3 regions of the Hydrogenophaga sedimenti genome follow, and region 3 is predicted to be linked to each of the others. Evidence: predicted binding sites of a transcription regulator. Region 3 holds the regulator's gene; each other region holds the start of a gene.
The links. The regulator sigma-54, encoded in region 3, starts transcription at its own class of promoters, with help from an activator protein. The targets are predictions, from matches to a motif close to TGGCANGNAANCTGCTTT.
Positions count from the first base shown of each region.

Region 1: nifH (nitrogenase iron protein) is a predicted target of sigma-54. The motif match lies at 6,612-6,629, and genes of this name have one in related genera.
Region 2: ACS5NL_RS04365 (transglutaminase family protein) is a predicted target of sigma-54. The motif match lies at 5,734-5,751, and genes of this name have one in related genera.

Region 1 is NZ_JBPZHA010000019.1:4,744-15,170, reverse strand. Features, by position in the region: gene nifE (nitrogenase iron-molybdenum cofactor biosynthesis protein NifE) at 1-73, opposite strand, end outside; gene ACS5NL_RS21775 (ferritin-like domain-containing protein) at 216-695, opposite strand; gene ACS5NL_RS21770 (hypothetical protein) at 708-1,064, opposite strand; gene ACS5NL_RS21765 (hypothetical protein) at 1,075-1,560, opposite strand; gene ACS5NL_RS21760 (hypothetical protein) at 1,571-1,966, opposite strand; gene ACS5NL_RS21755 (2Fe-2S iron-sulfur cluster-binding protein) at 1,972-2,319, opposite strand; gene nifK (nitrogenase molybdenum-iron protein subunit beta) at 2,470-4,029, opposite strand; gene nifD (nitrogenase molybdenum-iron protein alpha chain) at 4,057-5,514, opposite strand; gene nifH (nitrogenase iron protein) at 5,601-6,482, opposite strand; gene ACS5NL_RS21735 (hypothetical protein) at 6,903-7,511, shown strand; gene ACS5NL_RS21730 (NAD(+)--dinitrogen-reductase ADP-D-ribosyltransferase) at 7,545-8,459, shown strand; gene draG (ADP-ribosyl-[dinitrogen reductase] hydrolase) at 8,452-9,408, shown strand; gene ACS5NL_RS21720 (nitroreductase family protein) at 9,401-10,427, shown strand, end outside.
Region 2 is NZ_JBPZHA010000002.1:349,615-360,041, forward strand. Features, by position in the region: gene ACS5NL_RS04360 (circularly permuted type 2 ATP-grasp protein) at 1-2,035, opposite strand, end outside; gene ACS5NL_RS04365 (transglutaminase family protein) at 2,134-5,652, opposite strand; gene ACS5NL_RS04370 (DNA internalization-related competence protein ComEC/Rec2) at 5,778-8,204, shown strand; gene ACS5NL_RS04375 (circularly permuted type 2 ATP-grasp protein) at 8,249-9,688, shown strand; gene ACS5NL_RS04380 (alpha-E domain-containing protein) at 9,691-10,427, shown strand, end outside.
Region 3 is NZ_JBPZHA010000001.1:531,569-541,995, forward strand. Features, by position in the region: gene ACS5NL_RS02470 (flavin monoamine oxidase family protein) at 1-531, opposite strand, end outside; gene ACS5NL_RS02475 (LysE/ArgO family amino acid transporter) at 546-1,175, opposite strand; gene ACS5NL_RS02480 (HTH-type transcriptional regulator ArgP) at 1,287-2,192, shown strand; gene ACS5NL_RS02485 (PsiF family protein) at 2,323-2,757, opposite strand; gene argS (arginine--tRNA ligase) at 2,904-4,577, shown strand; gene ACS5NL_RS02495 (SPOR domain-containing protein) at 4,592-5,302, shown strand; gene ACS5NL_RS02500 (thiol:disulfide interchange protein DsbA/DsbL) at 5,377-6,015, shown strand; gene lptA (lipopolysaccharide transport periplasmic protein LptA) at 6,153-6,803, shown strand; gene lptB (LPS export ABC transporter ATP-binding protein) at 6,800-7,582, shown strand; gene ACS5NL_RS02515 (RNA polymerase factor sigma-54) at 7,595-9,220, shown strand; gene ACS5NL_RS02520 (THUMP domain-containing class I SAM-dependent RNA methyltransferase) at 9,347-10,427, shown strand, end outside.

The DNA of each region.
Region 1 (10,427 bases), on a different contig from region 3:
TCTTGCCCTGGTTGACGTCGCAGCCGGGCTCTTCGAACACTTCAGCGATCTTGGCCTTCAGCGATACCGACATGGCGAGCTCCTGTCAACGTGGGGTACTCGCCCTTTGCAGGTTTGATGCCAGGCCTTCAGACGGGGTTTTCGGCGCTGTCAGGGGACTTCAGTGAAGGGTTTGAAGCAATCGCGACGGATGGTTTGCGACGGGTCGTGGGAGATCAGACATCGGAAGGCAGCGGCTTGCCTTCCCGGTGCAGTTCAATCCAGCGCTTGAGCTCGGCCACATGCCCGGCCTCCTCGTCGGCGAACTCCTTGGCCAGGGCGCGCAGCTCGGGGTCGATGGTGCTCTTCATGACATTGCTGTAGTAGTCCATCCCGGCCTGTTCGGCCTCGAGCGCGACCTCCAGCGCCTGCTCGCGGCCCAGCATCGGGTCGGCCGCCCAGATCGCCGCGGCTTCCGGGCTCTCGATGTCCGGCCAGCTGTAGTCCTCCGGGCGCAGCGGCGGCAGATCGCGGTAGCCGGCGCGTTCGCGTGCGTCGGCCAGGTGCAGCTTCGAATAGTCCGCCAGCTGGCGGAACAGGCGCCCCACTTCGCGGTTGCCCTGGGTGAGCATCGCGTCGGCCAGCTGGCCGAAACGCAGCGCCGCTTCTTGTTCAAGGCGAATGGCGTGAACAAGAAATTCTTCAACGGAGTTCATGGTGTGCTTTCTTCAATAGTCCAGGCCAAACCAGAGCGGTTCGCGTTTGCGCAGATCGGAGATCAGTTCCAGCGTCGCCGGCACCAGCGCGCGCACGCCGTACCAGACAGCTTCGCGGCGCGGCTGTCCGCCCGACTCCAGCAGGTGGTGCAGCTGTCCCCAGCCCTGCCAGTCGATGCGGTGGAGCCGCTGGTGCAGCTCGGGCGCCAGGTGCGCCAGGGTCTGCGACATCACCAGCAGCTGCGACTCGACCACGTGCAGCGTGGCCTCGCTGGCGAACAGCTCGTCCTCGCTCTGCAGCTCCGCCAGCAGCTTCAGGATCGTTTCACCCGCGATCCGCACGATGTCGCACTGCATGCGGTGCAGCATGGGCGTTCCTTCAGAGGTTGTCGGCCAGCACTTCGAGCGACAGCAATTGCTGGTGCAGGGCGTGGCGGGCGCGCCAGCGCGTGGCGTCGCAGAGCCAGGTGTCGGCACCTTCGGTGGCCAGCACCGCTTCGCTGTCGGACCAGTAGACACGGCGCTCGCCCGGCCGCGCCGCCAGCGCCGCCAGCAGTGCCGCGCGTTCGTCCACCGGATCGGGACTGAGCACACCGCGCCCCAGCAGGTGGTCGGCGCGGTAGAGCGTGGTGTTCCAGCCGAACTGGTCACCCAGCGCGCAGACCGACGGGAACGCGGCGCGGGCCTCGGCGTCGACCTGCTCATGCCCCAGCGCGTCCAGCAGGGCGCGCGGCGTCACCTCGTCGAACAGTTCCCAGGCTTCGCAGGCATCGTCGGCCGCGATCTTGCGCGACAGGTCGGCCAGGTGGTAGGCGAACCAGGCGGCCGGTTCACCTTCGGGGGGACATTCGACGACATAGATCATGGCGCCCCGATCACTCCACGCCTTCGGCGACGGCCTTGGCCCACATCGCGCGGCGCAGCCGCTGCGCGATCGCCATCGGGCTGGTGTCGATGGTCCGCTGCTCGGCCGTCATCGCGCCCTGCGCGATCGCGGCTTCTTCGTGGGTCAGCGGCAGCCGGCCCGCCATGTGCGTGGCGCCCGGCACCGCCGCCAGGATCGCCTGGCGGTTCGGGTGCTCGATCAGCGGCACCAGCGTGTCGGCTTCCTTGAGCCCAGCGAGGCACACCCAGCCGTCGATCACCTCGACCAGGCGGCCGTCCTGCGTGGTCTTGACGAGGGTGGCGTACGGACGGCGCCGGGCCGCTCCCAAGGCGTCCGCGCCCCCTTGGGGGGCAGGAAACGAAGCTTCCGGGGGGGCGACATTCATCATGTTCAGAACTCCACCAGGATGTCTTCGCTGCGCACCACGAACTGGCAGGCCAGTCGCCACGGCGGCGGCAGGTCTTTCGTCTCGGCGTCTTCGATCTGCTGCTGCGTGATCTTGCCGGCGAAGCGCAGCACCGTTTTTTCCTTCTCGGTCAGAGCGACACCGATCGGCGTCTTGTCCGACAGCACCGTCACCTTGAGCTGGCAGGAACCGCACTCGCCGTTCTCGCACTCGAAGTCCAGCGGCACATTGTTCGCCTTCGCCACCGCCAGCAAAGTCCGCGTATCGCCCGCCACCGCATAGACCGTCAGGTCCTTCTTCATGCGCGGCGAACTGAAAGTCACATTGGCCATAAGACCCTCACTGAAAGAGATGTCCGGGGCCGCAGCGACCTGGGTGAGCAAGGGGAGCCCAATCCAGGCCGCCGCGGAACCGGCTTTGCCGGGCCGCCAGCGGCGCCCCCTGGGGGGTGACGCGCGCAGCGCGGCGCGGGGGGGACCCAGTTACCGGATGATGTCGTACGAGTAGTCCGTCTTGCCCGGAACAATCGTGTTCGCATCCAGGGCCTCGAAGAACTCGTCCAGCAGGTTCACCAGCACGCGCATGCCGCCCTCGTAGCCCCAGGTGGGGAAACGGTGGTAGTGGTGGCGATCGAAGATCGGGAACACCATGCGCACCAGCGGCGTGCCGGTGTCGCGCTCCAGGTACTTGCCGTAGGTGTTGCCGATCAGAAAGTCCACCGGCTCCGTGAACAGCAGGCTGCGCATGTGCCACAGGTCGCGCTTGGGGTAGACCTTGCAGCCGGCACCGTAGGGCGAGCTGTCGAACAGTTTCTGCACCTTGGCGGCCCAGGTTTCGGTGCCGTTGGTGGCCAGCACATGGGCCGGTTCGGCGCCCAGCTCCAGCAGGAACTGCGCGTAACCGATCATCTGGTCCGGGTCGCCATACAGGGCATAGCGCTTGCCGTGCAGGTGGGCCTGGCTGTCGGCCATGGCGTCGACCAGCAGGCCGCGTTCGAGTTCCAGCTCGGCCGGGATCGGCTTGCCGGTCAGGCGGCTGATGGCCATCAGGAACTGATCGGTGCCGGCCACGCCCACGGGCGCGTTGAGCACGACCACTTCCTGGCCTTTCTCGGCGATGTACTTGCTGGTCTTCTCGCAGCAGTACTCCTGGAACACAATGGTCGCCTTGGCGTGCAGGCCGGCGATCACTTCTTCCTTGGTGGTGCCGCCTTCGTACATGCGGAACTCGCCGTCGGTCGGGGTGCTCCACGAACCCGACGGGTCGCACAGCACGTTCACCTTCACGCCGAACAGGCTGAAGATGCGGCGCATTTCCTTCATGTTGCCGACGACGAAACCGTCGAAGCCGGCGATGAAGTTGATGCTGTCGTCGGGCACACGCTCGAGCTTTTCGGCGGTGCCGGCCTTGCCGTCCCAGAAGTGCTGCAGCACGCCCAGCAGCGCGTTGTCGTAGCCGGTGATGTGGCTGCCGACGAAGGCCGGGGTGTGGGCAAACGGCACATCGAACTCGGCGGGCACCGAGCCTTTTTCCTTGGACGTCTTGATGAAGGCGTTCAGGTCGTCACCGATCACCTCGGCCATGCAGGTCGTGCTGACCGCGATCATGTCGGGCTTGTACAGGTTGTAGGCGTTGGCCAGGCCGTCGACCATGTTGTTCAGGCCACCGAACACCGCCGCGTCTTCCGTCATCGACGAGCTGACGCAGGAGGTCGGCTCCTTGAAGTGGCGGGAGAAATGCGAGCGGTAGTAGGCGACGCAGCCCTGCGAGCCGTGCACGAAGCTCAGGGTCTTGTGGAAACCGTTGGCGACGTAGACGGCGCCCAGCGGCTGGCAGGCCTTGGCCGGGTTCACGGTCAGCGAATCACGGGCAAAGTTCTTCTGCTTGTAGTCCTCGGTCTTGGTCCATTCGATGACCTGGCCGATCTTCTCGTCGCTGTGGTTGTATTCGAACTGTTCCTTCTTGTTCTTGAACAGTTCCTGGTACTCGGGCTCACGGAACAGCAGTTCGTGGTCGAGGATCTTGTCGGCTGATTGGGGCATGACGCTCTCCTTGAAAACGGGGTGGGGTCAGTTCTTCCAGGGGGCCTTGGTCAGGCTCCAGATCGGCGAGCTGATCGCCATGTCCATGTCGCGGGCGAAGATGGCGAAGCCGTCGTAGCCGTGGTAGGGGCCGCTGTAGTCCCAGCTGTGCATCTGGCGGAAGGGCACGCCCATCTTCTGGAACACGTACTTTTCCTTGATGCCGGAGCCGATCAGGTCGGGCTTGATCTTGTCGACGAAGTGCTCGAACTCGTAGCCGGTCACGTCGTCGTAGATCAGCGTGCTGTCCTTGATGTAGTGCGTGGTGCGCTGGTAGTCGTCGTTGTGGCCGAACTCGTAGCCGGTGCCGACCACTTCCATGCCCAGGTCCTCGTAGGCGCCGATCACGTGGCGCGGACGCAGACCGCCCACGTACAGCATCACTTTCTTGCCCTGCAGACGCGGCTTGTACTTGTCGATGACGGCCTGCATCAGCGGCTTGTACTTGGCGATCACTTCTTCGGTCTTGGCCTTGATGGCGTCGTCGAAGTGGCTGGCGATCTCGCGCAGGCTCTTCTCGATCTGGGTCGGGCCGAAGAAGTTGTACTCGCACCATGGGATGCCGTACTTCTCTTCCATGTGCCGGCTGATGTAGTTCATCGAGCGGTAGCAGTGCAGCACATTGAGCTTGGCCTTGGGGGTGTTTTCCAGCTCGGCGATCGTGCCGTCGCCGGACCACTGCGCGATCACGCGCAGGCCCATCTCTTCGAGCAGGATGCGGCTGCTCCAGGCGTCGCCACCGATGTTGTAGTCACCGATGATGGCCACGTCGTACGGGGTGGAGACGAAGTCGGGGCGCTTGTTCGGGTCGGTCTTGTCGAACACCCAGTCACGGATCGCGTCGTTGGCCAGGTGGTGGCCCAGCGACTGGCTCACGCCACGGAAGCCTTCGCAGCGCACGGGCACGATGGTCTTGCCTTCGTATTCCTTGCTCTTCTTCTTCGACACCGCTTCGATGTCGTCGCCGATCAGGCCGATCGGGCATTCGGACTGGATCGAGATGCCCTTGTTCAGCGGGAACAGTTCCTGGATCTCGTCGATGATCTTGTCGAGCTTCTTGTCGCCGCCGAAGACGATGTCCTTCTCCTGGAAATCGGAGGTGAACTGCATCGTCACGAAGGTGTCCACACCGGTCATGCCGATGTAGTAGTTGCGGCGGGCGGCCCAGCTGTACTGGCCGCATCCCACGGGGCCGTGGGAGATGTGGATCATGTCCTTGATGGGGCCCCAGACCACGCCCTTGGAGCCGGCGTAGGCGCAGCCGCGGATCGTCATCACGCCCGGCAGGGACTTGATGTTGGACTTCACGCCGCAGTCGGGCTTGCCTTCTTCGTACGTGTTCAGGTGCTTGGCACGGCGCTTGGCCATCTTTTCGGGATAGGCCTTGAGCACTTCATCGATCAGGGCCTTGTTGGCGGCCTTGCGCTCTTCAACGGTGGCGGTCATGGGGAACTCCAGTGGATGGTGGATGGCTCTGGTGTTCCGCGATCCGGTGCGCCGCCAGGGCGCACCGGATGCGGCTCAGGGGGCGATCAGGCGGCCAGTTCGGCGGCGGTCTTGCCGACTTCGGACTCGTCGATGGTCTTCATGATCCCGTGCTCCATCAGCAGGTCTTCCAGCTGGTCCATCGTGATGGGGGTGGGGATGGTGCCGTTGCCGGCGTTGCCGTGGACCTTCTGGGCCAGGGTGCGGTATTCCTGGGCCTGCTTGGACTCGGGCGCGTACTCCAGCACGGTCATGCGGCGCAGCTCGGCGTGCTGCACGATGTTGTCGCGCGGCACGAAGTGGATCAGGCGCGAGCCCAGCATCTTGGCCAGCGAGTCGGCCAGCTCCAGTTCCTTGTCGGTCTGGCGCTCGTTGCAGACCAGGCCGCCCAGGCGCACACCGCCGCTGTTGGCGTACTTCAGGATGCCCTTGGAGATGTTGTTGGCCGCGTACATGGCCATCATCTCGCCCGACATCACGATGTAGATTTCCTGCGCCTTGTTTTCGCGGATGGGCATGGCGAAACCGCCGCACACCACGTCGCCCAGCACGTCGTAGGACACGTAGTCCACGCCTTCGTACGCGCCGTTTTCTTCCAGGAAGTTGATCGAGGTGATCACGCCGCGGCCGGCGCAGCCGACGCCTGGCTCAGGACCACCGGATTCCACGCAACGGATGTCGCGGTAGCCGATCTTCATGACGTCCTCGAGCTCCAGGTCCTCCACCGAGCCGGCTTCGGCGGCCAGCGAGAGGATGGTGTCCTGGGCCTTGGCGTGCAGGATCAGGCGGGTCGAGTCGGCTTTGGGGTCGCAGCCGACGATGAGGATCTTCTGGCCCATCTCGGCCAGGGCCGCGAGGGTGTTCTGCGAAGTGGTGGATTTGCCGATGCCACCTTTGCCGTAGAAGGCGATTTGACGAAGCTTAGCCATGTCAGTACTCCAGTGATGAAGGGGTTGAAACCAAGGTTGCGATACACCGCGACCAGTTCAGCCTGACGTGCCCATTGCTCTTGTTATCGGATCACGCATCGGCAGGACTTGAGTCCGCGCAGCCTCCCCTTCGCAGCTTCCGTGCCATGCCCATGCCGCTGTGTGCCGACACCATCCAAGTGCTTGTTTTCCCGAGGGAAATCGCCATTTCCGCGGCGCTGGTGAGCGCTGTTTCGGCTTTGTTCCGAACCCGACAAAGCGGGCCGGCGGCGTCGCAAACGGCACGCCTGTCGGGGAGCACACGGCCGCTTGTGTCGGGTTTGCTGCGCCTTCTCGCGCGCGCGAGGGTTGGTCGGGGCTGGTACGTTCATTGCAGACAGCGGCGCTGAGTCTTTCCCTTCCCCAACCACAGGAACCGCCATGACCACGCTGACCGCGCCCGCCGCCATCGAAGACACCGCTTTCGCCCGCCTCGAAAGAGAAGGCCGCATGCTCAACCCGGTGCTCAAGGCGCCGACCCACGTCGAGGGCCGCTTCGGCTTCCGTGGCGAACTGGCGCTGCGCTTTGCCGACAAGATGGCCGACGAGGCGCGCCCGCCCGAACTCAAGTGCGACCAGGTCATGGCCGTGGCCCGCGCGGGCGAGCCGCAGCTGCCGTTCTTCTGCGGCTGGCTGCTGTCCTTCGCCTCGCTCAAGGACGTGGCCGAGGTGCTGGGCGACACGCTCAGTGCGGGCGGCAAGTACTTCCTGTTCTGCGACAACATGGACATCTCCAAGAAGTACCAGGTGCCCTACAAAGGCGCCATGTTCTACGTGCTGCCCATCCTGGAGAACACGGTCTACAACGAGATGCTCGAACTGCTCTACCTGGAGAAGGGCGACCTCAAGAAGAAGGACACCGCCGGCAAGCTCGACGCCGTGGCCGACGCCGCGCTGAAGTACGACGTCACCTTCGACACCATCACCTACGACGAAGGCCTGGCGCTCATGGGCCCGGTGCGCAACGTCAACGAGAACCGGCCGGTCTGAGCCCGTCCGGGCTCTTGCCATCCCCCGGCGCCGATGGACGATGAACCGGTCCAGCCACACCGCTGGTACAGCACCAACCTGGTCGGCGTGCCGTCCCGGGTGCTGGCCGGCACCGCGTTCAATGCGCACCCGGTTCCGCTGTCCATCGCCGGCACGCGCGAGACGCACCCCGGCCTGTTCGGCCTGCTGGCGCGCTGCGCCAGCCTGAACGACGCGGCGGAGGTGTTCGTGCACTACCTGGACATCGCCTTCGGCCTGCGCGCCCCGGCCGCGCACGAGGCCGCCACGCTCGACCCTGCCGAGCGGCGGCGCTGGCGCAGCAGCTGGCGCAAGCTGCTGCAGGGCTGGGGCATGGACAACGGCGGCCCGGCCGGCGCCGTGCTCAAGGGCTGGGTCGAGAGCCGCTTCGGCCTGGTGCCGATCCACCACAAGCAGCCGCTGGAACGTTTTCCCTCGCCGGGCTGGATCACCTACCTCGAAGAGAAGACCTCCAGCCGCCTGCACAACAACAACATCCACCAGCAGCTGGACCTGCTGTACGAGTTCTGCCAGTGGGCGCTGCAGCGCTTCGGCGTGCCGGGGCACGCGCCCGCGAAATACCTGCGCCTGTGGCGCGGCAGCACGCGCTGCGACGAGCAGCTCGTCGCCGGAAGTCTGTTGGCCCCCAGAAGCGCCAAAGGCGCTTCGTCCCCCGAGGGGAGCGGCCGGGCTTGGGGCGGCCCGGCGCCCGGCCACGGCCGCCACTGCACCGTGCGCCTGAACAGCCTGGTCTCGTTCAGCCTCTCGGCCGACGACGCCGGCTGCTTCGGCGACTGGGTGTTCGAGGCGCAGGTGCCCGCCGCCAAGGTGCTGGTGTTCCCCGGCCTGCTGCCGGGCCAGGTGCTGCAGGGCGAACAGGAGGTGCTCGCGCTCGGCGGCGACTACGAGGTGGTGGCGCGTTATGTCTGACCCGCACGCCCCCGTCTTCCACGCCCGCTTCGACAAGGCCCTGGGTGCCTACCTCGGCCTGGCGATCGGCGACGCGCTCGGTGCCACGGTCGAGTTCATGCGTCCGCGCGAGATCCTGCTGCAGCATGGCACGCACCGCGACATCGTCGGCGGCGGCTGGCTCAAGCTGCCACGCGGCCAGGTCACCGACGACACCACCATGAGCCTGGCGCTGGGCGACGCGCTGCTGTCGTGCGGGGCGGACGGCATCGCCCGGCTGCGCGACGGCCAGCCAGATCCGCTGCTGCGCGCGATCGGCGACGCCTACCTCGCCTGGTGGCGCGCCGGCCCGGTCGATTGCGGCAACACCTGCCGCCGTGGCATCCTGCGTTTCATGCACGAAGGCAGCCTGGTCGCCCCCGAAAACGAAGGCGACGCCGGCAACGGCGCCGCCATGCGCAACCTGCCGGCCGTGCTCGCCACGCTGAGCGACCTGCGCGCCTTCGAGCGCCTGTCGCTCGCGCAGGCGCGCATGACCCACCACCACCGGCTCTCCGACGCGGGCACGCTCGGGCTGGGCCGGCTGCTGCGCGGCCTGCTGGCCGGCGACGACCAGGACCGGCTGAAGGAGCGCATCGCCCGCTGGGTGAACGAAGAACCCGTGTTCCGCCACACGCCCTACCGCGGCCGCGCCACCGCCTTCGTCGTCGACACGGTGCAGACCGTGCTGCACCACCTGGGCGAACACGAGGATTTCGAAGACGCCGTGGTCGCCACGGTCAACCAGGGCGACGACGCCGACACCACCGGCGCGCTGGTGGGCATGCTGGCGGGTGCGCGCTGCGGCGCCTCGCGCCTGCCCTGGCGCTGGCTCAGCCGGCTGCAGCCCGCGACCGTGCGCGCCATCACCGACCAGACCAGCGGCTTGCTGGCGCTGGCCGACCAGCTGGCGGAGGTGGCCCATGGCTGAAGCACTGGACGTCGTGCAGGCCTACCACGAGCGCAGCAAACACCGGCTGGAGCGCTACGCCGCCGGCCCGGACACGCTGGACTGGGACGCGCAGCCCGATCCCTTCCGCCGCTACGCGGGTGCGCCACTGACCGCGCTGCCGCTGGACACGCTGGCGCCGGCGGTGGCGTGGTGTGACCTGGGCATGCCGGAACGAGTCGCGGCCCGGCCACTGGACCTGCGCAGCACCGGCCTGCTGTTCGAACTGAGTCTGGCACTGGCGGCCTGGAAGACGCAGGGCCCCGACCGCTGGGCCGTGCGCATCAACCCCTCCAGCGGCAACCTGCACCCGACCGAGGGCTGGCTGGTGTGTCGCGGTGTGTCGGGTTTGTCCGACGGTGTGCACCACTACGCGCCGCACGAACACGCGCTGGAGCAGCGCGCCGCCTTCACCCCGGAAGCCACACCCGCCCGCGCCTTCGTCGCACTGAGCAGCATCGCCTGGCGCGAGGCCTGGAAGTACGGCGAGCGCGCCTTCCGCTATTGCCAGCTCGACGCCGGCCACGCGGCGGGTGCGCTGCGTTACGCCGCCGCCCTGCTCGGCTGGCGGCTGCGGCCGGTGGCCTGCGACAGCGCCGCACTGGCGCAACTGCTTGGCCTGGACCGCGACGCCGACTTCGGCGCGGCCGAGCGCGAGGAACCCGACGCGCTGTTCGAACTGTTGCCCCACGGCAGCGACCACACCGCCGACACCGCCCCCTGGTCGTGGACCGCGCAGGCGACCTGGCAGGGCCAGGCCAACCGGCTGGACCGCCTCCCGATGTACCGCTGGCCGGTGATCGACGCCGTGACCCGCGCCACGCAGCGTCTGCACGCGACCCCGGTCGCGGCCACCACGGCCGGCGTCGCCACGTTCAACGACCACCGCCACACCGCCGACACCGCCACCCTGATCCGCCAGCGCCGCAGCGCCCAGCGCTTCGACCCCCGCGCCCGCGCAACCCTCGACCAGCTCTGGCCACTGCTGCAGGCGCTGCATC
Region 2 (10,427 bases), on a different contig from region 3:
CGACCGAGAGCAGACGCCAGCCGCTGTCGCGCACCATGCGGTCGGTCTGTGCGCCGGTGATGGCGGCCAGCCGCTCGCTGGCGTTCTGCAGCGCGGCCATGGCTTCGGTGGTCGCGTACTCGGCGTCGGCGGCCATGGCCATGCAGTCGCTGGCGAATTCGGCGTCGGCGTGTTCGATCAGGTTCCAGTGTTCGGGCGAGAGCCGGTCGCGCACCTGGGTGGCGGCCTGGCGCAGCGCGTGCAGGTTGAACCCGACGCTGAAGCTGGAGCCGTGCAGCGGCGAGCCCGGATCGGGCGAGAGGCCGGCCATCAGCGCGCGCGCGAAGACCCGGACCGACTGCTCGGCGGCGGGCACGTCGGGCAGCACCAGCGCGTTTTCCACCGCGATGGCCGAGAGCCAGCCGAGCAGGGCGCGCGAGCTGGGCTCTTCGCCACCGAGGTGGTCGAGCGCGATGCGCGCCAGGCGCACGCCGTTTTCGGCGCGCTCGGTGTAGCGGCCGAGCCAGAACAGGTTTTCGGCGGCGCGGCTGGTGACCGGGCGCTTGTGGTGCGCCAGCGCCAGTGTGCTCGGCGCCGACTGCAGCAGGCTGGTGGTGTCGACTTCGCCGCCGGTGTCGACCCAGCAGTCGGCGCTGCTGCCGCCGCGTTGCATCGAGGCCATCAGCTGCCCGCGCGGCGCCAGCCGCACCAGCCCGCCGGGCAGCACGCGCCAGCTTTGTGGCCCGTCGGCCAGCGCGAACACGCGCAGCAGCGACGAGCGCGGCAGCAGGCGGTCGCCGGTCCAGGTCGGGGTCTGCGACAGTGGCAACCAGGCCTGCACGGTGTAGTCGTCGGGGTGCCGCACCATGCGGCCGGCCCATTCGTCGAGCTCGCGCGGATTCAGGCTCTGCCCGATCGCGGTGTCCAGGCCCGAGCTGGGGTAGGTGGGCTTGATCACGCCATCCTTGAGCAGGGGCAGCACCTCGCGCAGCGCGGCGTCTTCGCCGCACCACCAGGTCGGCAGCGAGGGCAGGCTCAGCTCTTCGCCCAGCATGTGGCGGCTGATCGCGGGCAGGAAGCCGAGCAGGGCGCTCGACTCCAGCGGCGCCGACCCCGGCGCGTTGGCCAGCAGCAGGTTGCCGGCGCGCAGCACCTGCAGCAGCCCCGGAATGCCCAGCGCCGAATCGGCACGCAGCTCCAGCGGGTCCAGCCACTCGTCGTCGACCCGCTTGATCAGCGCATGCACCGGTTCCAGACCCTTGAGGGTCTTGAGGTACAGGCGCTGGTCGCGCACCGTCAGGTCGTTGCCTTCGACCAGGGTCAGACCGAGGTAGCGCGCGAGGTAGGCGTGCTCGAAGTAGGTTTCGTTGTAGGGGCCCGGTGTCAGCAGCGCGATGCGGGCGTCCTCGCCTTCGGGCGCCATCGACTTGATGCCGTCCATCAGCGCGCGGTAGCTCGATGCCAGGCGCTGCACCTTCATGGCCGAGAACGCCTTGGGGAACTGGCGCGCGACCGCGATGCGGTTCTCCAGCAGATAGCCCAGGCCCGAGGGCGCCTGGGTGCGTTGTCCGATCACCCACCAGCGGCCGTCCGGGCCGTGGGCCAGGTCGAAGGCCACGATGTGCAGCCAGGTGCCGCCGACCGGCGTCACACCCTGCATCGCGCGCAGGTAGCCGGGGTGCCCCTGCACCAGCGCCGCCGGCAGCAGGGCGCGCTGCACCAGTTCGCGCGGACCGTAGAGGTCGGCCATCATGGCGTTGAGCAGCTTGGCGCGCTGCAGCACGCCGGCCTCGATCTGCGCCCAGTCGCTGGTGCCCAGCAGCATCGGGAACAGGTCTAGCGCCCAGGGCCGCTGCTGGCCCGAGGCGTCGGCGTAGACGTTGTAGGTCACGCCGTTGTCGCGCACCTGGCGCTGCAGGTTGTGGTTGCGCCGGTTCAGGTCGGCCAGGCCTTCGGTGCCCACGTGTTCGACGAATTGCGACCACAGCGGCGACAGGCCATGCCCGGAGGCGTCGCGCAGCCGGTCGAGGTGCCCCGGGTCGGCGGGCACCGACATCGCCAGCGCCCAGTCGGCGGGCGAGTCGGGGCTCAGGTCGTCAAAGAGGGACTCGGGGTTGTCGTGGCTCACGGTGTCCGAGTATGCCCGCGTCCCCCTCAGGACCGCAGGTCGAGCGTGAAGGGGAATTCCCGGCTTGACGTGGCCGGTCCCGGCACCAGCTTGCCCGAGGTATGGCCCATCTGGAAGAAGCGCGAGAGGCGCCGGCTTTCGGCTTCGTAGGCGTTGATCGGGAAGCTGTCGTAGTTGCGGCCGCCCGGGTGGGCGACGTGGTACTGGCAGCCACCGAGCGAACGGTCCATCCAGGTGTCGACGATGTCGAAGGTCAGCGGGGCGTGCACGCCGATGCTCGGGTGCAGGGCTGACGGCGGGTTCCAGGCCTTGTAGCGCACACCCGCCACGTACTCGCCGGCCGAGCCGGTGGGCTGCAGCGGCACGGTGCGGCCGTTGCAGGTGATGACGTACCGGCTGTCGTTGTAGCCCGAGACCCGCAGCTCGACGCGTTCGAGCGACGAGTCCACATAACGCACGGTGCCGCCGGCGGCGCCTTCTTCGCCCATCACGTGCCAGGGCTCCAGCGCGTTGCGCAGCGTCAGCTCGATGCCGCGCGCGGTGACCTGGCCGATCAGCGGGAAGCGGAACTCGAAGTGCGGCTCGAACCAGGCCATGTCGAACGGGTAGCCGGCCTGTTTCAGGTCGGCCAGCACGTCTTCGAAGTCCATGCGCAGGAAGGTCGGCAGCAGCATGCGGTCGTGCAGCTCGGTGCCCCAGCGGGTGAGCTTGCCGATCCAGGGCTTCTGCCAGAAGCGCGAGATCATGGCGCGCAGCAGCAACTGCTGCGCGATGCTCATGCGGGCGTGGGGTGGCATCTCGAAGGCGCGCAGCTCCAGCAGACCCAGGCGCCCGGTGGACGAGTCGGGCGAGTAGAGCTTGTCGATGCAGAACTCGCTGCGGTGGGTGTTGCCGGTGACGTCGATCAGGATGTTGCGCAACGTGCGGTCGACCATCCAGGGCGGCATGTCCTCCCCGTGCGTGGCGCGGTTCTTCTCGATCTGCGCCAGCGCGATCTCCAGTTCGTAGAGCTGGTCGTTGCGCGCTTCGTCGACCCGCGGCGCCTGGCTGGTCGGGCCGATGAACAGACCGCTGAACAGGTAGGACAGCGAGGGGTGGTTGTGCCAGTAGGCGACCAGGCTGCCCAGCAGCTCGGGGCGGCGCAGGAAGGGCGAGTCGGCCGGCGTGGCGCCGCCGAGCACGAAGTGGTTGCCGCCGCCGGTGCCGGTGTGGCGGCCGTCGGTCATGAACTTCTCGGCGCACAGGCGCGTCTGGTGCGCGGCCTCGTAGAGGAACTCGGTGCGCTCGACCAGCTCGGCGAAGCTGCTGCTGGGGTGGATGTTGACCTCGATCACGCCGGGGTCGGGCGTGACCTGCAGCATCTTCAGGCGCGGATCGCGCGGCGGCGGATAGCCTTCGAGCACCACCGTCACGCCCAGCTTGTCGGCCGTGGCCTCGACCGCCGAGAGCAGGTCCAGATAGTCTTCCAGCCGCTGCATCGGCGGCATGAACACGTACAGGTGCTGGCTCTTGCCGCCGCTGTCCTTCTCGGCCTTGGGGCCGTTGGCGCGCTGCGGATCGCGGGCTTCGACCACCAGCGCGGTGCGGGTCAGCCAGGCGGCCGATTCGCCGCGCTGCGGGAAGCGCGCCGACAACGCCTGTGCGGGCGCGGCGCCCGGGTGGGGCTGGCCACGGCGCAGGCCCAGCGCTTCGGATTCACCGCGCTGCTCGGCTTCCTCGAACCAGTCGGTGCCTTGCAACGAGACCATGCCGCCTTCGGCGAAGCCGCCGCCGACCGCATGCGGATGGACCTGGTGCCGCAGTGCCGTGCCGGTGGGCAGCGGGTCGCGGGCGGAATGCGGGTCCTGCTCGATGTGGTACGGGTAGTCGCCCTTGGAGACCCAGGGCAAGGAGTCCAGCGGCAGGCGGTAGCCCATGGGCGAATCGCCCGGAATCAGGTACATGCGCTCTTCGCGGAAGAACCACGGACCGGTCGACCACATCGCGCCCGAGACGCGGTGGTAGGTGCTCTTGCCGTTGTTCGACAGCGGGCCATGGCCCGAGGCCTGCAGCGGCAGCACATAGCCGATCACGCTGTCCAGCCCCTGTCCGAAGACGCGCCGCAGCCGCGAGCGCTCCTGCTCGTCGTCGAGCTTGCTGTCCAGCGGGTCGACGTTGACCGGCAGGCGGCGTTCGCGCCACAGGAAGTACCAGGTGTCTTCGTAGCCGGGCGTGATGTACTGGGTCGACAGGCCGAGCTTGCGCGCCAGGGCCTGGGTGAAGCGCTGCGCGTCGTCGGCGGTGTAGTGGGCCTCGTCGCGTTCGTCGGCCAGCAGGGCCGGGTTGTTCCAGCAGGGTTCGCCGTCGGCGCGCCAGAAGATCGACAGCGCCCAGCGCGGCAACTGCTCGCCCGGGTACCACTTGCCCTGTCCCATGTGCACGAAGCCACCGTGGCCATATTGCTCGCGCAGCCGGCCCACCAGCTCGGTCGCATAGCCGCGCTTGGTCGGCCCGAGCGCGTCGGTGTTCCATTCGGCGGCGTCGCGGTCGGCGGTGGCGACGTAGGTCGGTTCACCGCCCTGCGTCAGGCGCACGTCGTGCTTGACGAGATCGGCGTCGACCTGTTCGCCGAGCTGGAGCACCTCGGCCCACTGGTCTTCGGTGTAGGGCTTGGTGACGCGCGGCGATTCGTAGACGCGCGTGACCTTCATCTCGTGGCTGAAGGTGACCTCGCACTTGTCCATCACGCCTTCGACCGGCGCGGCGCTGGACGGCTGTGGCGTGCAGGCCAGCGGCACGTGGCCTTCGCCCGCGAGCAGGCCCGAGGTCGGGTCCAGCCCGATCCAGCCGGCGCCGGGCAGGAACACCTCGCACCAGGCGTGCAGGTCGGTGAAGTCCTTCTCGGGCCCGCTGGGGCCGTCGATCGCCTTGACGTCGGGGGTGAGCTGGATCAGGTAGCCCGAGACGAAGCGCGCGGCCAGGCCCAGGTGGCGCAGCAGCTGCACCAGCAGCCAGCCCGAGTCGCGGCAGGAGCCGCTCTTGAGCTTGAGCGTTTCTTCGGGCGTCTGCACGCCCGGCTCCATGCGGATGGTGTAGCCGATGTCCTTCCAGAGTTTCTGGTTGATGCCGACCAGGAAGTCGATGGTGCGCTGCTCGCTGCGGTCGACGGTGGTCAGGTAGTGCTTGAGCAGCGGCGTCAGCGGCGCGGCCGCGAGGTAGGGTGCCAGTTCCTGCTTCTGCGCATCTTCGTAAGTGAAGGGAAACTTCTCGGCGCGCGGCTCCAGGAAGAAGTCGAAGGGGTTGTGCACCGCCATCTCGACCACCAGGTCGATCGTGACCTTGAACTCGGTGGTCGGCTCCGGGAAGACCAGGCGCGCCTGGTAGTTGGCGAACGGGTCCTGTTGCCAGTTGATGAAATGGCCGGCCGGTTCGACCTTCTGCGAATACGAGAGCACCTTGGTGCGGCTGTGCGGCGCCGGCCGCAGGCGGACCACCTGCGGGCCCAGCTTGACCAGCCGGTCGTACCGATAATGGGTGATGTGGCTCAGAGCGACATGGATGGCCATGCTGGGATCACTTTCAACAGGGAGGCACAAACAATGAACATCAGGCTGCCGGTGCGGCAACCCGCACGCGCCCGATCCGAACTAGCAAGTCCCGCGCCACGGGACTGCAGCCAGCCCGGCTGACCATGATGCACCCGGTGTGGGCAGCGCTGCCCGGCGTGGTGCTGGGCGTAGCGCTGCAGCTGCTGCAGGCGCGGCTGTGGACCGGATCGACCTACGCCATCTTGCTCCTGGTCGCGGCCTTGCTGGCCTTGCTCGCGGCTTGGACCCACCGGCGGCGCTGGCATGCCCTGGTCCCGGTGGCGGCCGGGCTGCTGGCCGGGGCACTGGCGGCCGGCGGGTGGACGGGTCTGCGCGCGGTGCATTTCGCCGCACACGCGCTGGCCCCGGGCCTCGAAGGCGTGGACATCACCCTGGACGGCCAGATCGCGTCCATGCCGCAGCGTGGTGCGGACAGCGACCGCTTTGAATTCAGTGTCGACCGTGCCACGCGGGATGGACAGGCGGTCCGCGTGCCACCCCGCCTGTTGATTGGCGATTTCCACGGTCCGGCCGCGGGTCGGGCCTGGCGGGCCGGCGACGCCTGGCGCCTGGTGGTGCGGCTGCGCCGGCCGCACGGCCAGTCGAACCCGTATGGCTTTGACCGCGAGCGCTGGCTCTGGGAGCAGGGTATCGGCGCCACCGGCAGTCTGCGCGACGGCCCGCACGACACGCCGCCGGTCTGGCTGGGCCGCCCGGGTCTGCACCCGGTCGAGGCCGCACGCCAGTGGGTCGGCGAACGCATTGCGGCCCGGGTGACGGACCCGCGCAGTGCCGGCGTGCTCGCGGCGCTGGTGGTGGGGGACCAGAGCGCGATCGATCACCAGGACTGGGCGCTGTTCCGCCAGACGGGCGTGGCCCATCTGATGAGCATCTCCGGCCTGCACGTCACGGCCTTTGCCTGGCTGGCGACCTTGTGGATCGGTGCGGGCTGGCGGCGTCTGGCGTTCGTCTGGCCAGGGGCGCTGATGGCGCTGCCGGCGCCGGTCGCCGCGGGCTGGGGCGGGGTGATCGCGGCGGCGGCCTACGCGCTGTTCGCCGACTGGGGCGTGCCGGCGCAGCGCACGGTGCTGATGCTGGCGCTGGTGGTGGGCCTGAGGCTCTCGGCCCGGCGCTGGCCCTGGCCGATGGTCTGGCTGCTGGCGATGGTGGCGGTGTTGCTGCTCGACCCCTGGGCCTTGCTGCAGCCGGGCTTCTGGCTGAGCTTCGTGGCGGTGGGCATCCTGTTCGCGGCCAACGATCCGGGGCGCGTTCGCCACCGTTCCGGCAACGAGGTCCTGCCGCGCTGGCGGCGTGTCCTGCGGCCGGCGCTGGCCCTGCTGCGGGAACAAGGCCAGGTCACGGTGGCGCTGGCGCCGCTGGGCCTGCTGCTGTTTGGCCAGGTGTCGGTGGTGGGCCTGATCGCCAACCTGTTCGCGATCCCCTGGGTGACTTTTCTGGTGACGCCGCTGGCGATGCTGGGCGTGGTGGTGCCGCCGCTGTGGGATGCGACCGCGCTCGTGGTGCAGTGGCTGGTGGCGCTGCTGGAATGGCTGAACCAGTGGGGCTGGGCTGCGGTGTTCCGGCCCATTCCGCCCTGGCCGCTGGCGGTGTGTGGCGTACTGGGCGGGTTGCTGCTGATGCTGCGCCTGCCGCTGGTGCTGCGCTCGGCGGGCCTGCTGATGGTGGCGCCGATGCTGCTCTGGTCGCCAGCGCGGCCGGCGGCGGGCGAGTTCGAGGTGATGGCGGTGGATGTGGGGCAGGGCAGCGCGCTGCTGGTGCGCACCGCCGGCCACAGCCTGCTCTATGACACCGGGCCGCGCTATGGCGCCGGCAGCGACGCGGGCGACCGCGTCGTGGTGCCGCTGTTGCGCGCACTGGGCGAGGCGCCGGCCACCGTGGTCGTGAGCCACCGCGACAGCGACCATTCGGGCGGTTCGGCGGCAGTGCGCGCGGCCTGGCCGGCGGCGCGCTGGCTGGCCTCGTTCGGCGAGGGCGAGCGCTGCCTGGCGGGGCAGCGCTGGACCTGGGATGGCGTGTCGTTCGAGGTGCTGCACCCGGCGCCCGACCTCTACGGGCCGGATGGCGAGGGGCGGCTCTCGACCAACGCCATGTCCTGCGTGCTGCGGATCGACAACGGGCGGCGCTCGGCCTGGCTCAGCGGCGACCTGGACGCCGAACGCGAAACCCGGCTGGCCGTGGCGCAACCCGGGTTGCGGGCCGACCTGCTGATCGCGCCGCACCACGGCAGTGCATCGTCGAGCAGTCCGGTGCTGCTCAATACCCTGCAACCCTCGGTGGTTCTGATCCAGTCGGGTTACCGCAACCGCTTCGGACACCCGGCCCCGCTGGTGATCGACCGTTACCAGGCGCGCGGCATGCGGTGGGAGAGTTCGCCCCAATGTGGTGCGGCCACATGGCGCAGCGATGCGCCCGATCAGGTGCTTTGCCACCGCGAAATGGCCCGCCGCTACTGGCACCATCCGGGTGCAGAGACCATGGTGGTGACAGACGAAGGAGAGGCCGGTTTCTGAGCACTGGCCCACTCCTTGCTATGCTGAGAGCAGGAGAAAAGCCCATGAGCCGACCGATGTTTGACGAAATGAACGCCTCGCCCAGCGAGGTACGGGCCCACTACCAGAACTACGCTCGGTGGCTGGCGCAACAACCCGAGGAGGTCATGGCGTCCCGCCGCGAAGAGGCGGAAATGATCTTTCGCCGCGTGGGCATCACCTTCGCGGTGTATGGCGCCAAGGACGAGGACGGCGCCGGCACCGAGCGGCTGATTCCGTTCGACCTGATCCCGCGCATCATTCCGGCGCACGAGTGGAAGAGCATGCAGGCCGGACTGGTGCAGCGTGTCACGGCGCTCAACCGCTTCGTGCACGACGTCTACCACGGGCAGGAGATCGTCAAGGCCGGCATCATCCCCGCCGACCAGATCTTCCAGAACGCCCAGTTCCGCCCCGAGATGATGGGCGTGGACGTGCCCGGCGGCGTGTACTCGCACATTTCCGGCATCGACATCGTGCGCGCGCCCAACGCGCAGGGCGAGGGCGAGTACTACGTGCTCGAAGACAACCTGCGCGTGCCCAGCGGCGTGAGCTACATGCTCGAAGACCGCAAGATGATGATGCGGCAGTTCCCCGAACTGTTCACCCAGAACCGCGTGGCGCCGGTGGCGCATTACCCCGACCTGCTGCTCGAAACCCTGCGCGCCGTCAGCCCAGCGACCACTGCCGAGCCGACGGTCGTCGTGCTCACGCCTGGCATGTACAACAGCGCCTACTTCGAGCACGCTTTCCTGGCGCAGCAGATGGGCGTCGAGCTGGTCGAGGGCCAGGACCTGTTCGTCAAGGACAACTTCGTCTACATGCGCACCACCAAGGGGCCGCGTCGGGTGGATGTGATCTACCGTCGCGTCGACGACGACTTCCTCGACCCGCTGGTGTTCCGCCCGACCTCGACGCTGGGCTGCGCCGGCCTGCTGGGCGTGTACCGCAGCGGCAACGTGACGATCTGCAACGCGGTGGGCACCGGGGTGGCGGACGACAAGTCGATCTACCCCTACGTGCCCAAGATGATCGAGTTCTACCTGGGCGAGAAACCGATCCTCAACAACGTGCCGACCTTCATGGGCCGCAACCCCGACGACCTGAAGTACATGCTCGACAACATGGCCGAGCTGGTGGTCAAGGAAGTGCACGGCGCCGGCGGTTACGGCATGCTGGTCGGCCCGGCCTCGACCAAGGCCGAGGTGGACGAGTTCCGCGCCGTGGTCAAGGCCAAGCCCGACGGCTACATTGCCCAGCCCACGCTGAGCCTGTCGACCTGCCCGACCTATGTGGAGAACGGCATCGCCCCGCGTCACATCGATCTGCGGCCCTTCGTGCTCAGCGGCAAGGAAGTGCAGATGGTGCCCGGCGGCCTGACCCGCGTGGCCCTCAAGGAAGGCTCGCTGGTCGTCAACTCGTCACAGGGTGGTGGCACCAAAGACACCTGGATTCTGGAGAACTGAGCATGCTTTCGCGTACCGCCGACCACCTTTTCTGGATGTCCCGCTACACCGAGCGGGCCGAAAACACCGCGCGCATGCTCGATGTGAACTACCAGACCTCGCTGCTGCCGCAGTCCGCCGCCGTGGCGCAGGTCGGCTGGCAGGGTCTGCTGTCGATCAGCGAGCTGATGACCAGCTACACCGCCAAGTACGGACAGGACATCACGGCGCGCAACGTCATGGACTTCATGGTGCGCGACGAGTCCAACCCGTCGAGCATCGTGTCCTGCCTGCGGGGCGCGCGCGAGAACGCGCGGGCGGTGCGCGGCGCGCTGACCACCGAACTGTGGGAAACGCAGAACGCCACCTGGCTCAAGCTGGCCGGCTACCTCAAGTCCAACGACTTCGAGCGCGATCCGGGCGCCTTCTTCGAGTGGGTCAAGCACCGTTCGCACCTCTCGCGCGGCGTGGCCGTGGGAACGATGCTGCAGGACGAGGCCTTCCACTTCTACCGCATGGGCTCGTTCCTGGAGCGGGCCGACAACACCGCGCGTCTGCTGGACGTGAAGTTCCACGCGGTGCAGAGCGACTTCTTCGGTGCCGCCAGCGAGCAGGATCAGGAATACGACTTCTACCACTGGAGCGCGATCCTGCGCTCGGTGTCCGGCTTCGAGGTCTACCGCAAGGTGTATCGCGACGTCATCACGCCCGAGCGCGTGGCCGAGCTGCTGATCCTGCGCCCGGACATGCCGCGCAGCCT
Region 3 (10,427 bases):
CTGGCGCAGCGCCTGCTGCAGGTCGCCGAAACCCAGCTCTGCCAGCGCGCCCGCCCAGGCCTCGGCCACCTCGGCAAACAGCGGCGGCAGGTCGGCCAGCGTGCGCGCGTAGTGCGTCTGGCCTTCCAGGTCGACCACGGTGCTGCCCGCGGCGGGCGTGAGCGGGTTGGGGAAGGGTTTCGTCTGCAGGCCCAGCAGGTTCACGTAGTGGAAGAAGGCAGTGGATGAGGCCGGGAAGCGCATGCCGCCCAGCTCGGCCACCACGCCCTGGCCGCCTTCGAAGGGTTGCGAGCGCAGGCGCCCGCCCATGCGCGAGGCTTCATAGATGACGGGCTTGAGGCCGAGCTTCATCAGCTCGTAGGCCGCGGTCATGCCGGCCATACCGGCGCCGACGATCGCGACCTCGGTGCCGTGCGCGCTGGCCGGCAGCGTGGCCAGGCCCTGCGGGTGCGCCAGCCAGTCGTCGTAGGCGAAAGGGAAGTCCGGGCCGAAGATGGTGACGGGGGCGTCGGCGGGGCGGGTGGTGGTCATCGCAGCTCCTTCGGTCAGATCAGTCCGGCCAGCAGCCAGGCGGCCGTGCCCCACATCATCAGCGCAACCGCGCCGTCCAGCACACGCCAGATGTGCAGCGAATTCAGCCGGCGTCCGAGCCAGAAGGCGGCGGCGCCCAGCAGCAGGAACCACACCAGCGAGCCGGTGGCGGCGCCCAGGCCGAACACCTTGCTGCCCTGGCCGTAGGCCAGCGAGGCGGTGCCGATCAGCACGGCGGTGTCCAGCCAGGCGTGCGGGTTGAGCCAGGAGAACGCCAGCGCCGACAGGATGGCCTGGCGCTGCGTCACCGGGGCGGGGGTGTGGTGACCCTGGGAGGCCTCGGCGGGCTGGCGCGGATGGAGGAAGCGCTGGAACGCCTGCCAGCCGTACACCCCCAGGAACAGCACACCCGCGCCGACCAGCGCGCCCAGCAGCTTGTCCGACAGGCCGCCGAGCTGGGCCAGACCCAGCACGCCCAGCGAGATCAGCACGACGTCGGCCAGCGCGCAGACGGCCACGGTGAGCCAGAGGTGCTGGCGCTGCAGGCCCATGCGCAGCACATGCGCGTTCTGCGGGCCGATCGCCATGATCAGCGAGAGGCTCAGCACCATGCCGGAGGTGAAGGTGGGAAAAGCGAGGGTCATGGTTCTGGAATCCGTGGAAAGAAGGAATGCGATGGCGGCAGTGTGTGCCTTTCCGGTCTTTTGTTAAATGGATTCAACTTAAAATGAGATCACTCAAGAAATAATTGATTCATGCTAGACGCCCGCCCCCTCGATGCCCTGGCCGCCGTGGTCGAACACGGCGGTTTCGGGCCGGCCGCCCAGGCGCTGAACCTGACCCTGGCGGCGGTGTCGTTGCGCATCAAGTCGCTGGAAGAGCAACTGGGCCAGCGCCTGCTGGTGCGCGGCAAGACGGTGCGTCCGACCGTGGCCGGGCAGGCCTTGCTGGCGCATGTGAAGCAGGTGCGGCTGATGGAGACCGATCTGCTGGCCGGACTGCGCGGCGATGCGGCGCGGGCCGGCGATGGCTGGCAGAGCCTGAGCGTGGCGATCAACGCCGATTCGGTCTCCGGCTGGTTCCTGCCCGGCGTGGCGCCGCTGCTGCAGCGGCACCGCCTGTTGCTGGATGTGGTGATCGACGACCAGGACCACACGCACGCGCTGCTGCGCAGTGGCGATGTGATCGGTTGCGTGACGGCGCTGGCCGAGCCGATGCGCGGCTGCGTGGCCGAACCGCTCGGCGTGGCGCGCTACTGCTGCGTGGCGGCGCCCGAAATGGTCGCGCAGTGCCGCACGCCTTCCGGTGCAGTGTCACCGCACCAGCTGCTGGCCCTGCCGGCCATCATCTTCAACCGCAAGGATGCCTTGCAGGACGCGTTCCTGAAACAGCACTTCGGCCTGAGCCAGCCCAATTACCCGCGCCACTACGCACCGGCGGTGGACGCCTTCGAGAAAGCGATCGAACTGGGACTGGGCTGGGGCATGGTGCCCGAACAGCATCTGCCGGGGCGGCCCGGGATGCAGGAACTGCTGCCGGGCGCGACGGTGGACGTGGCCCTGTACTGGCAACACTGGGCGCGCGAACCGCTGTCGGCACAACGGCTTACACAGGCGGTCAAGGACGCGGCGCACGCCGCACTGCCGCAGAAATCAAACTAGTGGTCTGCACGGCAAGGCGCAGCAGGAGCGAGGTGCCTTGCCCAGTCACACCGCGGAACCGGCTTCGCCGGGCCGCAGGTGTGGTCCCCCCGCGCAGCAGGGGGGAAGCCGCGTCAGCGGCGCAGGGGGGTCAGCCCTTGAGGCAGGTGCTCATGAACTTCTTGCGCTCGTCGCCCTTGAGTGCCTTGGTCTTGGCGTCGGCGTTGCAGGTCTTCATCTTGTTCTGCTGGCTGTTGCCACCGGCGGCGGCTTCATCGCCGGACAGGCAGCCCTTCATGAAGGTCTTGCGCTCGTCGCCCTTGAGGGCCTTGGCCTTCGGGTCGGCGTTGCAGGTCTTCATGCGGTTCTGTTGCTCGGTCGGCTTCTTTTCGGCGGCCGGGGCAGCTGCAGCGGCGGCAGCCGGTGCGGCGGCGGGCGCGGCCGCCGGGGCCTTGGCGGCGGGTGCTGCCGCAGCGGCAGGAGCCGCGGCAGGCGCCTTGGCCGGGGCAGCAGCGGGGGCTGCGGTCTGGGCCATGGCCATGGAAAGGGAACCAGTCAGGGCGATCAGGGTCAGCAGATGTTTCATGTCTTGCCTTTGGGTAGGGATGAGCCCGGGATCGGGCGCAGGCACGATACACCTTTTTTTCTTAAGGCTTTCTGACGGGGCGCCCCGGGTTTTCCAGTGCACCGTCCGGCGGTGTCGGCCCGCCCGCCACCTAAAATCGCTGCCCTATGCTCAAGATCAAACAGGAACTGCTGGCCGGCCTCGCTCATGCGCTGGACCAGCTCACGCCCGGCGCCGGCGACAAGGCCGCCTTCGAATCGCCCAAGGTCGCTGCCCATGGCGACTACGCCATCACGGCCGCCATGCAGCTGGCCAAGCCGCTCAGGCTCAATCCGCGCCAGGTCGGTGAATCGCTCAAGGCCGCACTGCTGGCCCTGCCGGTCTACCAGCAGTGGGTGGCCGACATCGAGATCGCCGGTCCCGGCTTCCTCAACCTGCGCCTGAAGCCCGCGGCCAAGCAGCAGATCGTCAGGGAGGTGCTGGAGGCGGCGCAGGGCTTCGGAGTCCAGCCTTCGAACGGCCAGCGCCTGATGGTCGAGTTCGTCTCCGCCAATCCCACCGGCCCGCTGCACGTGGGCCACGGCCGCCAGGCCGCGCTGGGCGATGCGATCTGCAGCCTCTACAGCACCCAGGGCTGGAACGTCCACCGCGAGTTCTATTACAACGACGCGGGCGTGCAGATCGGCACCCTGGCCACCAGCACCCAGCTGCGCGCCAAGGGCTTCAAGCCGGGCGATGCCGAATGGCCCGAAGCGGCCTACAACGGCGACTACATCCAGGACATCGCCAACGACTTCCTGGCGAAGAAAACGGTGCACGCCGACGACCGCGAATTCACCGCCAGCGGCGACGTGAACGACCTCGACAGCATCCGCCAGTTCGCCGTGGCCTACCTGCGCCACGAACAGGACCTGGACCTGCAGGCCTTCCAGGTCAAGTTCGACCACTACTACCTCGAATCCAGCCTCTACACCAGCGGCCGCGTGGACGCGACGGTGAAGAAACTGGTCGAGGCCGGCAAGACCTACGAGCAGGACGGCGCACTGTGGCTCAAGTCCACCGACTACGGCGACGACAAGGACCGCGTCATGCGCAAGGGCGACGGTTCGTACACCTACTTCGTGCCCGACGTGGCCTACCACATCAGCAAGTGGGAACGCGGTTTCAGCAAGGTCATCAACATCCAGGGCACCGACCACCACGGCACGATTGCGCGGGTGCGCGCCGGCCTGCAGGCCGCGGGCGTGGGCATCCCCGAGGGCTACCCCGACTACGTGCTGCACACCATGGTGCGTGTGGTGCGTGGGGGCGAAGAGGTCAAGATCAGCAAGCGCGCGGGCAGCTACGTGACCCTGCGCGACCTGATCGAATGGACCAGCAAGGACGCGGTGCGCTTCTTCCTGCTGTCCCGCAAGCCCGACACCGAATACACCTTCGACGTCGATCTGGCGGTGCAGAAGAACAACGACAACCCGGTCTATTACGTGCAGTACGCCCATGCGCGCATCTGCTCGGTGCTGGCTTCGTGGGGCGGTGACGCGGCCACGCTGGCGGGTGTCGACCTGTCGCCGCTGGACTCGCCGGCCGCGCAGTCGCTGATGCTGCTGCTGGCCAAGTACCCGGCCATGCTGACCTCGGCGGCCACCGACTTCGCGCCGCACGATGTGACCTTCTACCTGCGCGAACTCGCCGCCGCGTACCACAGCTACTACGACGCCGAGCGCATCCTGGTGGACGACGAAGCGGTCAAGCTGGCGCGCCTGGCGCTGGTCCGGGCGACCGCGCAGGTGTTGCACAATGGCTTGGCAGTGCTGGGCGTGAGTGCCCCGCAGAAGATGTGAGATCCCCCGATTCCATGAAAAAACTTCTTTCTCAGGCGCAAGCGCAAGGCGGCGGAACCCTGGTCGGCTTCGTGGTCGGCCTGCTCATCGGTCTGGGCCTGGCCCTGTCGGTGGCGGTGTACGTGACCCGCGTGCCGGTGCCGTTCGTGGACCGGGGCGTGACGCGCAAGCCGGCCGAAGATGCCGCCGAGGCCGAACGCAACAAGGGCTGGAACCCGAACGCCGGGCTGGTCAACAAGGCTCCGCCACTGCCCACGCCGCCGGCTCCCGCCGCGACCACGGAGACCGAGGCCGCTGCCGTGGCCAAGGATGGCAAGGACAACAAGGACGGGAAAGACGCCGCCAAGCCCGACGCAGCCAAGCCCGATGCCGCCAAGGATGGCAAGGACACCGCGTCTGCCAAGCCGGGTGCCGACCCGCTGGGCGATCTGGTGAAGGCCAAGACCGGTGCGCCGGGTGCCGATCCGGCACCGGCCGCGGGTGCCGATCCGTTCAGCTACTTTGTCCAGGCCGGCGCCTTCAAGTCGCCCGAAGAGGCGCAGGCGCAGAAGGCGCGCCTGGCCATGCTGGGCATGGAGGCCTCGATCACCGAACGCGAGCAGAACGGGCGTCAGGTGTACCGGGTCCGCATGGGGCCCTTCAACCAGAAGGGCATGGCCGACGCGACGCGGGAGCAGCTCGAAACCAATGGCGTCGAAGCCGCGCTGGTGCGGGTGCAGCGCTGAGCCTGCGCCGGCCCCGGGGGAACTTTTCCCGGTCGGGCGAGCCTGAACCGGGTCTTTTCAAGGAGTTTGAATCCATGCAACGTCGAGAATTTTCCCGCGGCCTGATGGCCGCCGGTGCCGCCGCCGCGGCGGGTCTGGGCCTGTCGCCCGCCCTGGCCCAGCGCGTGGCCTTCAAGGAAGGCACGGACTACACCAGGCTGGCCAAGCCGGCGCCCACCGACAGCCCGGCGGGCCAGGTCGAAGTGGTCGAGTTCTTCGCCTACAGCTGCATCCACTGCTTCAATTTCGAGCCGGTGTTCAGCGAGTGGATCAAGAAGCAGCCGCCGCATGTGACCGTGCGCCGCATGCCGGTGGCCTTCAACCAGAACTTCGTGCCGATGCAGCGCCTGTACTTCACGCTCGAGGCCATGGGCCTGCTGGAGCAGCTGCACGGCAAGGTGTTCAAGGCGTACCACGAAGAGCGCCTGCCGCTGACCACGACCCCGGCCATCCTGGCCTGGGTGGAGAAACAGGGCGTCAACCGCGAGAAGTTCACTGCCATCTACGACGGCGCGGCCGTCAAGTCGGCCCAGAAGGCCGTCGGCCTGCAGGACGCCTACCAGGTCGAGGGCACGCCGGCCCTGGGCATCGCCGGGCGTTTCTACATCCCCGGCCAGGGTCCCAAGACCCTGCTGGTGGCCGATTCGCTGATCGCCGAGGCCCGCAAGGGCTGATCGTCGGTCCGCCGGCACCGCACAAGGCCCGCCCTGCGCGGGCCTTGCCGTTTCCGGACAGGAATCGTCTCTTGTCAAGGGCACGAATTGCGCTTGGCACCGCTACAATGAATGCAAGATCTGTGCCCCCAAAAGCCATGCACCAACACGTCAAACCCTCCCGTCCGATCGCCTGGTTGTTTGTTGCGGCCGCCGGCCTGCTGTCCCCCTGGGCGGCGCAGGCGGAAAAAGCCGACAAGGACAAGCCCATGAACGTGGAGGCCGATGCCCTGCGTTACGAAGAGAACCGCCAGACCAGCGTGTTCAATGGCAACGTGGTGCTGACCAAGGGCACGATCGTGATGCGCGGCTCCAAGCTGGACGTGCGCCAGGATACCCAGGGCAACCAGCTCGGCCTGCTGGTGGGCACGCCCGCCACCCCCGGATTCTTCCGCCAGAAGCGCGAAGCCCTGGACGAGTGGATCGAAGGCGAAGGCGACCGCATCGAATACGACAGCAAGGCCCAGACCGTGCTGTTCACCGGCCGCGCCGTGCTGCGCCGCTACCGTGGCACGCAGCTCAATGACCAGAGCGTGGGCAGCGAGATCCTCTACAACAGCCAGACCGAGGTCTTCACCGTCAAGGGCGGCGCCGAGAGCAAGACGGCGGCCAACCCGTCCGGCCGTGTGCGCGCCATGCTGACGCCGATTCCCGAAGAGGAAAAAGCGGGCAAGACGCCGCCTCCCCAGCCGTCGGCCGAGCCGGCCACGCTGCGCCCCAGCGTCAAGATCACCGAGCCCAAGAAGTGAGCGGAACCTCCGCCAGCCCACCGGGCGCCGTGGCGAGCCAGAGCCGCCTGGAGGTCCATGGTCTGAAGAAGGCCTACGGCAGCCGCAAGGTGGTCAAGAACGTCTCGCTGTCGGTCGACAAGGGCGAGGTGGTCGGGCTGCTCGGACCCAACGGTGCCGGCAAGACGACGTCGTTCTACATGATCGTGGGCTTGCTGCGGGCCGACGGCGGCGAGATCCTGCTCGACGGCGCCCGCATCGAATCCCTGCCGATCCACCGGCGCGCCCGACTGGGTCTGGGCTATCTGCCGCAGGAAGCGTCGATCTTCCGCAAGCTCACGGTCGAGCAGAACGTGCGCGCCGTGCTGGAGTTGCAGCACAACGAGCAGGGTGAGCGGCTGTCGGAAGACGAGATCCGTGGCCGCCTCGACGAGCTGCTCAAGGACTTGCGGGTGGACCATCTGCGTCTCTCGCCGGCGCCCGCGCTGTCGGGCGGCGAGCGCCGCCGGGTCGAGATCGCCCGTGCGCTGGCGACCCGTCCGCGGTTCATCCTGCTGGACGAACCCTTTGCCGGCATCGACCCGATCGCGGTGCTGGAAATCCAGCACATCATCAGCTTTCTCAAGTCGCGTGGCATCGGTGTGCTGATCACCGACCACAACGTGCGCGAGACACTGGGCATCTGCGACCACGCCTACATCATCAGCGATGGTCAGGTGCTGGCCAGCGGTACCACCGCCGAGATCGTGGAGAACGCCGAGGTGCGCCGCGTCTATCTCGGCGAAAACTTCCGCATGTGATGCCCTGAGCGGATGAAGCAAGGTCTCTCGCTGCGGGTCTCGCAGCATCTCGCCCTCACCCCCCAGCTGCAGCAATCGATCCGGCTGTTGCAGCTGTCGACGCTCGAAATGGCCCAGGAAGTCGAGCAGATGCTCGACGAGAACCCTTTCCTCGACCGCGGGGAAGAAACGGCCGAACGCGAAGAGTTCGGCGTCGAGGCTGCCGATGCGCCGGTCGTGGCCGCCGACCAACTGGCGGAGGCGGCACAAACCGCGCCGGAGCCGCGCCTGCCCGACGCCGACACACGCAGCTCGTCCACGGAGTCGTCCGAGAGCGGGGGCGCCGACGAGGTCGAGAGCCGGCTCGACGGCGCGTCCCCGGTGGAAGAGAGCTGGGAAGGCGACGGCACGGTCGAGATGGCGCCCGACGACAGCGAGTGGGGCGGCGACGCGCCGGCGCGCAACAACAACGCGTCCGGCGGCGACGACGAAACCGCGACCGCGGCCGAACTGGCCCGCGAGCCGGTCAGCCTGCAGGACCACCTGCACGAGCAGGCGCGCTGCCTGCGTCTGTCGGACGAAGATGCTGCGGCCCTGTATTTCCTGATCGAGTCGCTCAACGACGACGGTTACCTCGACGAGAGCCTGCACGATCTGGCGCGGGCCTGCTGGCACCTGACCGCCTCGGCGCCGGCCGAAGCCGAACCGCCGTTCGAAGAAGTCGAGGCGATCGAGCAGCGGCTGGGCACGGCGCTGCAATGGCTGCAGCAGATGGAGCCCTCCGGCGTCGGCGCCCGCGATCTGGGCGAATGCCTGCGGCTGCAGATCCTGGAACTGCGCAACACGCCCGCGGCGCGGGCCGCGCTGGCGATCTGCGAGCAGCCGCTGGAGCTGATCGCCAAGCGCGATGTCAAGCGCCTGTGCGCGAGCACCGGACAGGACGACGAGGCCGTGCGCTCCGGCCTGGCGCTGATCGCGCGGCTGGAGCCCAAGCCTGGCCGGCGTTTTGTCGATGTCGAACGCAACGTGGTGGTGCCCGACGTGATCGTCACGCGCGCCGGCCGCGGCTTCAAGGTCACGCTCAACGCCGAGGTCATGCCGCGCCTGCGGGTGCACGACGTCTACGCGAACGCCATGCGCGGGCGCGGCCGCGACGGTGGCGGCGAAGCCGGTCACGCCGCGATGCAGCAGCGCCTGCAGGAAGCACGCTGGTTCATCAAGAACATCCAGCAGCGCTTCGACACCATCCTGCGCGTGTCCTCGGCCATCGTCGAGCGCCAGCGCAACTTCTTCATGCACGGCGAACTGGCGATGCGCCCGCTGGTGCTGCGCGAGATCGCCGACGAGCTGGGCCTGCACGAATCGACCATCAGCCGCGTCACCACCGCCAAGTACATGGCCACGCCGTTCGGCACCTACGAGCTGAAGTATTTCTTCGGCTCCAGCCTGGGCACCGAGACCGGTGGCAACGCGTCGAGCACGGCGGTGCGCGCCCTGCTCAAGCAGTTCATCGCGTCCGAAGAACCGTCCAAGCCGCTGTCGGACAACCAGCTCTCGGACCTGCTCAAGGAGCAGGGCATCGAGTGCGCGCGCCGCACGGTCGCGAAATACCGCGAGGCGCTGCGCATCGCGCCCGCGAACCTGCGCAAAGCTTTGTAACCCCCTGCGCCGCTTCGCGTCACCCCCCAGGGGGCTGCACCAACGGCCCGGCAAAGCCGGTTCCGTGGTGCACGCTGGAAGGGGTCTGTGCCGAACGTGCTGTGTTTGTCCATTAGGTTTCCATTCATGAACCAGCTTCAACTCTTCCTCCCCTGCGCCGCGGGCGTGGAGGACTACCTGGCCGCCGAGGTCACGCGCATCACCGGCGAGACCGAGGTGCAGAAGTGGCGCGCCGGGGTGGCGCTGCAGGCTTCGTGGCGCGACGCGCTCAAGCTCAACCTGCATTGCCGGCTGGCGCAGCGCGTGCTGGTGCAGCTCTGGCACGGCGGCTACCGCAGCGAGAACGACCTGTACCAGGCCGCCGGCGAGATCGCCTGGGAAATCTGGTTCACGCCGCAGCAGACCATCAAGGTCGAGATCACGGCGCAGCACAGCCCGCTCAAGAGCCTGAACTTCGCGGCGCTCAAGATCAAGGACGCGGTCTGTGACCGCTTTCGCGACAGGCGCGGCGAGCGGCCCAGCGTCGACACCACCTGGCCCGACGTGCGGCTCTACGCCCACCTGACCACCGACACCGTCAGCCTCTACATCGACACCTCGGGCGAGCCGCTGTTCAAGCGCGGCTGGCGCGAGGACAAGGGCGATGCGCCGCTGAAGGAAACCCTGGCGGCGGCCATGATCGCGGCGACCGGCTGGAACGGCGCCGAGGCGGCCACGCTGGACGACATCGTGCCGCTGTACGACCCCTGCTGCGGCAGCGGCACGGTGGCGATCGAGGCGGCGCAGATCGCGCTGCACGTGGCGCCGGGCCTGCAGCGCCGTTTTGCGTTCGAGAAGCTGCTGCCGTTCCAGCCGCACGTCTGGCACGCGCTCAAGGACGAGGCCGCGAAACAGCGCCGCGACTGGCCGGCCGGGCGCAAGCCCATCGTGTTCGGCAGCGACGTCGCGTTCCGCATGGTCGACTTCGCGCAGCGCAACGCCGAACGCGCGGGCGTGGCGTTCGCGATGGAATTGCGTGGCGGCGACGCGCTGCAGCGCATGCCGCCGACGGATCGACCCGGCGTGATGCTGCTGAACCCGCCCTATGGCGAGCGCATCGCGGCCGCCGGTGTGGCCGGACAGAATGCGCAGGAGCGCGCCGTCGAGCGCGGTGGCCGCGCGCCACGCACCTTCACCGTGGGCGCCAAACCTGCGCCCGAGGCGGGCC